DNA from 2 places in the Psychrobacter sp. C 20.9 genome. Region 1 is predicted to be linked to the other one. Evidence: riboswitches for the same ligand, from Rfam matches in the RefSeq annotation. Region 1 holds a riboswitch; the other holds the start of a gene.

Region 1 (4,513 bases):
TTTTATGGTTCAAAATATCTTAACTTCTAAAATGCCTACAGCGTCCACAGCGATTGATACTGCTCATCAGTTAACGTCACGATATCAATCTCTGCCAGCATCTCACGCAGCTCTTCCCACTTACTCGCATCAGGCGTAATCGGCGTGATCAATCTACCCAGCGTATTATCAATGATGGCATCCATCAGCGCGTCCGCCTCAGTTTTACTATAGTTGTAATACATATGGTGGGCAGTCTCTGGATCATTTTTACACAGCTCTGTCATTTGATTGGTCACTTGGATAAAAGTATCTATCGCGTCCTTTTTCGCGCTATAGATCTCATCCGTCGTGAGAATTTCTAACGCCGAAAAATTCGGATAAGGTGACAGATGCTGATCGATAAACGTAAAGTCCAGCCCTTCATGAGTCGCCTCAACGCCCTCAAAGTTATAAAAGCATAACCATGCACCATCGAGACTTGGGTCTTCTTGCAGGTTTTTTATATGATAAAAGTCTTTTTGTATAAAAGTCACATTATCACGGCTGATACTAAAGCCATTTTTCTTGGCATAACGCGCCAATATCTCAAAGCCAATACGATTGGTTTTTTCTTCAGCGGCAGGGGTACAGATGCGGATAGGTTGATTGTTTTTTAATTTGTCCATACTAGACTGCTGCATCAATATGCCGCCGTCGGTCTCAAAAAAGCAGCCCAGCGCGCGTAGATTAGGCGCGTAATGCTCAAACAGATGGATAGGCTCATTGACATGCAGATCAATGCTTTGATTTTGTAATTCGGCAAAGCCATCATAGTGATCGTCTGGCTCGATAATAGTGATATCAAGCCCTGCTTGCTCATACGCGCCCGTCGTCACACCCGCGATAAAAGGCAGGTGATCAGGGTTCAAGAACCATTCGAGAGTGAGAGTAAGTTTGGTAGTCGACTGCATGGTTGTTTCCTTTTTGGGTATAGAAAACAATCAGACTGATGCTGTTTAAATAAAACAAGCAAGGTAAAATCCTGAGATTAGATGCGCCATCATAAGCACACATCACCAAGAGATTTATTAAAACGTGTCACGCTTGTTTCCTACGTCAGTGCTAACTGCTTCAGGTTCACGGGTCTATCTCAGCGATGATATGAACTGTGTTTACAGCGTCAAATCAATGCACCCCGACAAGATTGAGTGGTATTACATTATTTTTGATCAGTACTACTAATGGCTATTATCGATAGCTACTGCATCATCATAGACGACTTGTAAGCGGTGATGCAAGCGTATCAGAAATGACAATGAAAGGTGATGACTGACGCTCGTTAACCGCCCTTTATAACAGTTCTCATTTTTGACGGCTTTTTATAAGCGCTTTCAATCTTATAAGCGCTTGCAATCGACGTGTTAATAGAAAAGCGCAGTATTTGCCATTGGTACTTACCCAATCACTAACCAACGATACTGATCGATAGCAAAAAGCTTGTATAAATGGGCTTGTACAATTTTTGGTGATATTGCATGCTTGGTTACTTATACAAGTAGCCATGTAAATACTTTTGATGGCTACCAAAATCATTCACCGCACCGTCCAACGACATCACTTATATGACCCATAATAAAAAAACGTTTTATCATAGGCCTAAGACCAACCAATCCAGAAGTCCAATGATACGCTGGACCTTTGTGACGCTTGGCTGGGTATTTTTTATTTTAGGTATTATTGGGATATTACTGCCCGTCATGCCGACTGCGCCTTTTATATTACTGGCGGCAGGGTGCTGGGCGCGTAGCTCGCGGCGCTTTCATTTTTGGCTAATCAATCACAAATACTTCGGCAAATACGTCCGTGATTGGGAAGAAAATCATGCCGTGCCGCTGTATGCCAAGGTTTTGGCAACGGTCATGATGGCCGCGTCAACTATTATGTTGTTTTATCGTCTGCCCGCTGATATGACATGGGTGGCATGGCTGGTAGCACTGGTCTGTAGCGGGGTTGCCGTCTATTTGTTTCGTCTGCCAAATGCCAAATAAAGTCGCCAATGTATAGGGCAATAGTTAAGTCCAGTTACATAAAACCTGAGATAAGGCTTGCGATACTAGGATGTTCCCCCTATAATACATCCAAGCTTAAGAGCAGTTCTGCACCAAATCATTACCTCGTAGTATTAGTTATAATCCTTCGTTTTAATATTTATCGTTCAGTAGCTATTTGCAAGCGTTATCGGTCTATTAGACCACAAATAAATTAAATATCAGGGTTATGACTATGTCAGACGTTCAAAAAGGTACAGTTAAGTGGTTCAACGAAGCTAAAGGTTTTGGTTTCATCGCTCCAGAAAACGGCGCAGACGTTTTCGCTCATTACAGCGAAATCTCAGGCTCAGGTTTCAAAACTTTGGCTGAAGGCCAAGAAGTTGAGTTCACTGTAACTCAAGGCCAAAAAGGCCCACAAGCACATAACATCGTTGCTATCTAATTTGTCTTTATAGACAGACAGATGAAAAGATGTAAAAAAGCGAACCTTCGGGTTCGTTTTTTTTCGTCTGTGATTTGGTATTAAATGAAACGACAGATATAAAAATGCCTCCGACTATATGGATAGTTAGAGGTATTTTTGTACTGGGTGCTGAGGTAAGTGAATAAGCGTGAGCAATTGACTTATTATATAAAGCTAATACCGATATTGATCAGACCACCGCCCAGTATTAACCAGCCAAACATCACCGCTCCTAAAATCAAAGGTTTAGCGCCCGCTTGCTTAATCGCGCTTAGATGAGTAGTCAAACCTAGCGCAAACATCGCCATCGTCAGCAATATGTCATCTAGTCTCACCATACTACGCTCAATGCTTGCAGACATTGGCACCCAAGTATGTAATAAGACGATACCGATAAAAATAAACGCAAACCATGGCACTTTGACTTGCTTTACGCGGCTCATAAATGACGCTGCCTCGTTTTTACTGTCCTCATCGTCTATAGCGGCATTATCTACGGGGCGATCTTTGGTTAGCGCAAATGATAATACGAGCAAAAAAGGCGCGAGCATCATAACGCGTATCATCTTAGTCACGACAGCGGTATCGCCAATCTCAGTATTGATTGCATTGCCTGCGACCACGACTTGCGCCACCTCATGTACGGTTGAGCCCGTGTACATGCCATACTGCTCGGCACTGAGCCAAGGCCGTAACCAACCAAGCTGATATAAAAAAGGGTAGAGCAGCATCGCAATAGTACCAAATACCACGACCGTTGCCACAGCAATGGTGACTTTATGGGCTTGCGCGTTGACCACTGGCTCTGCGGCGATAACGGCAGCAGCACCGCAAATACTTGCGCCCGAGCCAATCAAAATCACCGTTTCTTTATCGACTTTTAACCATCTAGTACCTAGCCAATAGGTCAGTAGAAAGGTCGACGTCAATACGAGTGCATCGGTCATAATCGCTGGCATACCAACGCTCGCAACTTGCGTCATAGTCAGCTTAAATCCATAAAACATAATCGCGAGGCGTAAAATCTGACCTTTAGCAAAGCAAACACCGCCGTTTAGACGCTCAGTGAACTTGGGATAAATGGTATTACCCAATATCATACCCAACAAGATCGCGAGCGTTAAAGACGATAAGCCAACGATACGCCCGTTTGACCACATATTCAAACTCGTGTTTAACCATAAGCAAAACAAACCACCGATCAGTACCACAGCCAAACCAGCCAAGTGGCGTTGGCTTGGAATGTAGTTACTCACTGAGCGACTGACTGATTTGGCTAGTGTATGCATAAGAGGCATATCCTATTACTGATATTAAAATAAGCATAAGCTTATGAGTAGACAGTATAAGCTGACTATATTTATAATAAAAACAGATTAATAAGATATAAACTATCGATATTTTAGGTTAGTGTTTACGGTAGAAATAGGTATACCGCGCATGAGTAGCAAAAAAAGATATGTATAGCGAATAAGACAGGCTAAAAAATGACATAAGGCATCATCAATAACATGAAAAAATCTGTACAGACATTGCCAAAGATTACACTTAAGCAGCTCGCTGTTTTTGTCAGTATTTACCAGACAGGTAGCACCAGCCGTGCCAGTGAAGAGATGCATTTATCACAGTCGGCGGTCAGCAGTGCGCTGACAGAGCTTGAGTCTAGATTACAGATGCCATTGTTTGAGCGCGTCAGTCGCAGGCTTAATCAGCATCCCAATGCCCATCCTATTTATATACAGGCACAGGCTATCTTGGGGCAATCGCTCACGCTTGAACATTATCACCAATATCAGGCGGGGCAGATACATATCGGGGCGAGTACCACGATTGGCAATTACGTGCTGCCATCATTGCTTGGTAAGTTATATGAGGCGCTACCAGATGCCAATGTCGATATGTATATTGCCAATACTCAGGAGGTGGTGAGTGAGGTTGAGCAGCTCAATATCGATATTGCTTTAGTAGAAGGGATGCCGCGTCCGATAGACATGAAAGCCATTGAGCAGCGGGAATGGCGAACGGATACGCTGATGAT
Region 2 (4,513 bases), on a different contig from region 1:
CAATCGATGTCACCAGCGGCTGCAAAGGTTTCAGCAGAAGGCTGCACAACGTTACCCGCTGCGTTTTTCAATGCCGTGTGTGACATATTGTTTTGCTTAGCATATGCATACTCAACATAGCCGATAGAGTTTTTCATACGGTTGACGTAGCTTGAAACGCCTTCGTTACCTTTACCACCTGCACCAGTTGCAGAGGTTGGCCACTTAACCGTTTTATCAACACCAACGGTATCTTTCCAATCTGTTGATACTTTGGCAAGATAATCTGTGAAGTTAAACGTCGTACCTGAACCATCTGAGCGGAATACTGTGGTGATGGCGGCATCTGGCAAAGTCAAATCTGGGTTCATGGCTTTGATCGCAGGATCATTCCAGTTATTGATTTTACCCAGATAGATATTGGCTAAGGTTTCACCATCTAGCTTTAACTGACCTGGCTCAACGCCATCAATGTTAACGATTGGCACAACGCCGCCAATCACGGTTGGGAACTGGATAAGACCAGACTCTTCAAGCTCTTCAGGTGTCAATGGCGCGTCAGAAGCACCAAAATCGACGGTTTTTGATTGGATTTGTTTGATACCACCAGATGAACCAATAGATTGATAGTTGACTTGGCCACCTGTGGCAGCGTTATAGTCATAAGACCATTTGGCATAGATCGGCTGCGGGAATGATGCGCCTGCACCTGTGATATTCATGGCGATGTCTTCAGCAGATTTGAAACCCGTGTCAGCAGAAGGCGTTGCCTGAGTCTGAGTGGTGGTTTCAGCCGTGGTAGCGGCGCTACTGGTCGTATCAGCAGCTGGTTCTGCCGTCTCTGTTGACTTATTACACGCCGTAAGCATTAATGTACAACTAACGGCCACTGCTAATAACGAATAACGCATGTAGGACTCCTGAAATTTAACAACGATATAAAAAAGCATTGTTTGTGATATGAGCGTTATCTTGCCAAATCTTTATGACAGTTTAATGACAACCTCTCAAATCCTGCATTCGCTTTACACAATATTTAGCCATCGCCTCTAAGTATCAGTAATATCAAGGAATTTTAATTATTATCAATAGCTCCTGTTCTTTGTATCCATGCTAAATAGCAAAATAAGCGCCTGATATTTTCATCCAAATTCCATTAGCCGTTAACGCAGAATTTTGTTAGTATGAAGAAGATTTACAACACTGACAGACTCGGGGTGCGGTGTAGCATTGGCCTACTTTATTAAACGTTTATAGTTAAACATTGATAAAAGTAGCCACCTATCTACATTCGCTGAGAGATCACCCGCCGAACCTGATGCGGTTAGTACCGACGCAGGGAAGTCTTAAGCACGTTGTTATTGATGACAACGGACGCGTAGAAATACCTTTTTATCATCGCTATTGTCTAACGATGCACGTCGCATACGTAGATAACGAGAGAAGATAGAAAGCGGCGTCCACTATTTGATGACCATTAACCGCGACAATTTCTTTGCTCGCTGTTAGGTGTTGATAATATAAATTTGTCTGAATGACGAGTGTTTGCCCCGCAGCTACTGGCGGTGTTGCTTTTATTCAAAAACCAACACGCTAGGACAGCATATGACTATTTCAAACAGCAGCTCTTTTGACAGTGCCTCTTTTGACAGTGCCTCAGCGGCATCACAAATCCAAACGCACAACCCAGCCGATAACATACCTCTCGTATCAGACACCAAAGCCGATAAAAAAGCCGACGCGCTAAAGACACCTGCCCACCGCGCCGCCAGTGATGCGCGCTTTGAAGAAGACGCGCGCGACTTACACCGTATCCTACCCGCCTCGCGCAAAGTCTATATCGAAGGCTCACGGCCTGATATTCAAGTACCGATGCGTGAAATCAGCTTAACGGATACGCCAGTTGGTGGTACGGGTGATAAGGATGGCGAGCACAATCCGCCTTTTTATGTGTACGATACTTCAGGTGTGTATACTGACCCCAATGTCGAGATTGATCTGACCCGCGGTCTACCCAAACTGCGTGAAAACTGGATCGCCGAGCGCGGTGATACCGAGCAACTAAGCAGTCTGTCTAGCTCATACGGGCAAGCACGTGCCCGCGATATCAGCACTGCCAACCTCAGGTTTGCCCATATTGACAAACCGCGCCGTGCCAAAGCAGGGAAAAACGTCACGCAGATGTACTACGCGCGTCGCGGCATTATTACCCCTGAGATGGAATATATTGCGATACGTGAGACGCAAAAGCAGCATGAACTGACTGACATGCGTCAACATGAGGGTGAGAGCTTCGGTGCCAATACGCCCAAAATTATCACCCCTGAGTTTGTCCGTGATGAAGTGGCGGCTGGACGCGCAATTATCCCCAACAACATCAACCACCCTGAGTCTGAGCCGATGATTATCGGGCGCAACTTTTTGGTAAAAATCAATGCCAATATCGGTAACTCAGCGCTAGGCTCATCGATCGATGAAGAAGTGTCTAAAATGACGTGGGCCACGCGTTGGGGCGCGGATACCATCATGGATTTATCGACGGGTAATCATATTCATGAAACTCGTGAATGGTTGATCCGTAACTCGCCTGTGCCAATTGGTACCGTACCGATTTATCAAGCCTTAGAAAAAGTCGATGGCGTCGCTGAAGACCTGACGTGGGAGATATTCCGTGATACGTTGATCGAGCAGGCCGAGCAAGGTGTGGATTACTTCACCATTCACGCCGGCGTCCTGCTTCGCTATGTACCGCTCACCGCAAAACGCCTAACGGGTATCGTCTCACGCGGCGGCTCTATCATGGCACAGTGGTGTTTGGCGCATCATAAAGAGAGCTTTTTATATACGCATTTTGAAGATATCTGCGAGATTATGAAGCAATACGATGTGGCGTTCAGCCTAGGTGATGGCCTACGTCCTGGCTGCTTGCAGGATGCCAATGATGAGGCGCAGTTTGGTGAGCTACGTACGCTTGGTGAATTGACCAAAGTCGCATGGGAGCACGATGTACAGGTGATGATCGAAGGCCCTGGCCATGTCGCCATGAACCGCATCAAAGAAAATATGGACTTGCAGCTTGAGCTATGTGCGGATGCGCCTTTTTATACCTTGGGGCCATTAACGACTGACATCGCACCGGGTTATGATCATATCACTAGCGCGATTGGGGCGGCGATGATTGGCTGGTTTGGTACCGCGATGCTGTGCTACGTCACGCCAAAAGAGCATTTGGGTCTGCCGAACAAAAAAGATGTCAAAGACGGCATCATCACTTACAAAATTGCCGCGCACGCCGCCGACCTTGCCAAAGGTCATCCCGGTGCGCAGGCGCGTGACAATGCCCTATCCAAAGCACGCTTTGAATTCCGCTGGGACGATCAGTTCAATCTGGCGCTTGATCCTGATACCGCGCGTGAATACCACGATGAAACGTTGCCAAAAGACGCACACAAGTCGGCGCATTTCTGCTCCATGTGTGGTCCGAAGTTTTGCTCCATGAAAATCACGCAAAACGTGCGTGAGTATGCAGCAGGACTGGACAAAGACGCCGCCAACCAAAAAGTGACGCCGCAATCAGGCGACTTAAGCGATGATGATCATTTGATCAAAAAAGTCGATACAGAACTGGTCGGACAAGTAGGCGAAGCCAGTGCTGAAGAAGTCCGTCAAGGCATGGCTGAGATGATGGAAAAATACAACAAGGAAGGACGCCAGTTATACAAAGAGGTATAAGCTTTTTACTATAATAAAAAAGCCCAAACCTGACTATCAAGTTTGGGCTTTTTTAGTTTATGTATTTAGTAATATCAAACCTTCGACGCCTGATAAATCTCCTCAATCGACGTATTAATGGTATCGGCAAACTCTTCATCGCTTTGCTGCTTACTCAACCCTTCGGTAAAGGCGCGCGAGAAGCTGGCAATCATACCGGGGTTTTGTTTGAGCTTCGCGCACGCATCATTGCGGCTATAACCGCCTGATAACGCCACGACTTTGAGTACTTTTGGATGGTCAATCAGCTCCTGATAAAATCCTGCTTCTTCGGGCAATGTCAGCTTGAGCATCACTTGCTGTTCGTCATTTAAGCGTTCCAGATTACGCAAAATATCGGCTTTTAACAGTACTTCGCAATCATGTTTTTGTGCACTATCAATATTGACCTCTGGCTCAACGATTGGCATCAAGCCTTTTGAGATAATTTGCTTGGCCACATCAAATTGCTGCTGTACAACGAGCTCAATACCATCGACATTTGGCTCATAAATGACTGAGCGCATCTTGGTACCAAATACTGGATAGTTCTTGGCTTTATCTAGCAACAGGTCTAGATTAGGCATCGGCTTCATGACTTGGACGCCGCTCATTTGCTCGGCTAAACCCTTATCGACCTTCAAAAATGGAACGATTTGCTTGTCTTCCCACAGATAGTTGGCGGTCGACTTACCATTGACGTCGCGCTCCATGGTATCTTCAAATAAGATCGCACCAAGCACACGCTCATTGTCAAAACAGTCGCACGTCATGATACGGGCAC

What was found. Region 1 has a riboswitch for thiamine pyrophosphate ahead of BTW00_RS06330 (ABC transporter substrate-binding protein). Riboswitches for the same ligand answer to the same signal wherever they lie in the genome.
Region 2: it holds a riboswitch for thiamine pyrophosphate, as region 1 does, so the genes downstream of both, thiC (phosphomethylpyrimidine synthase ThiC) here and BTW00_RS06330 (ABC transporter substrate-binding protein) in region 1, are expected to answer to the same signal.

The regions. Positions count from the first base shown of each region.
Region 1 covers NZ_MRYC01000007.1:69,263-73,775, forward strand. The annotation lists gene BTW00_RS06330 (ABC transporter substrate-binding protein) at 36-932, opposite strand; TPP riboswitch at 1,053-1,169, opposite strand; gene BTW00_RS06340 (YbaN family protein) at 1,584-2,009, shown strand; gene BTW00_RS06345 (cold-shock protein) at 2,245-2,454, shown strand; gene BTW00_RS06350 (YeiH family protein) at 2,640-3,764, opposite strand; gene BTW00_RS06355 (LysR substrate-binding domain-containing protein) at 3,987-4,513, shown strand, end outside.
Region 2 covers NZ_MRYC01000001.1:251,256-255,768, forward strand. The annotation lists gene pstS (phosphate ABC transporter substrate-binding protein PstS) at 1-890, opposite strand, end outside; TPP riboswitch at 1,183-1,338, shown strand; gene thiC (phosphomethylpyrimidine synthase ThiC) at 1,585-3,711, shown strand; gene BTW00_RS01115 (fructose bisphosphate aldolase) at 3,786-4,513, opposite strand, start outside.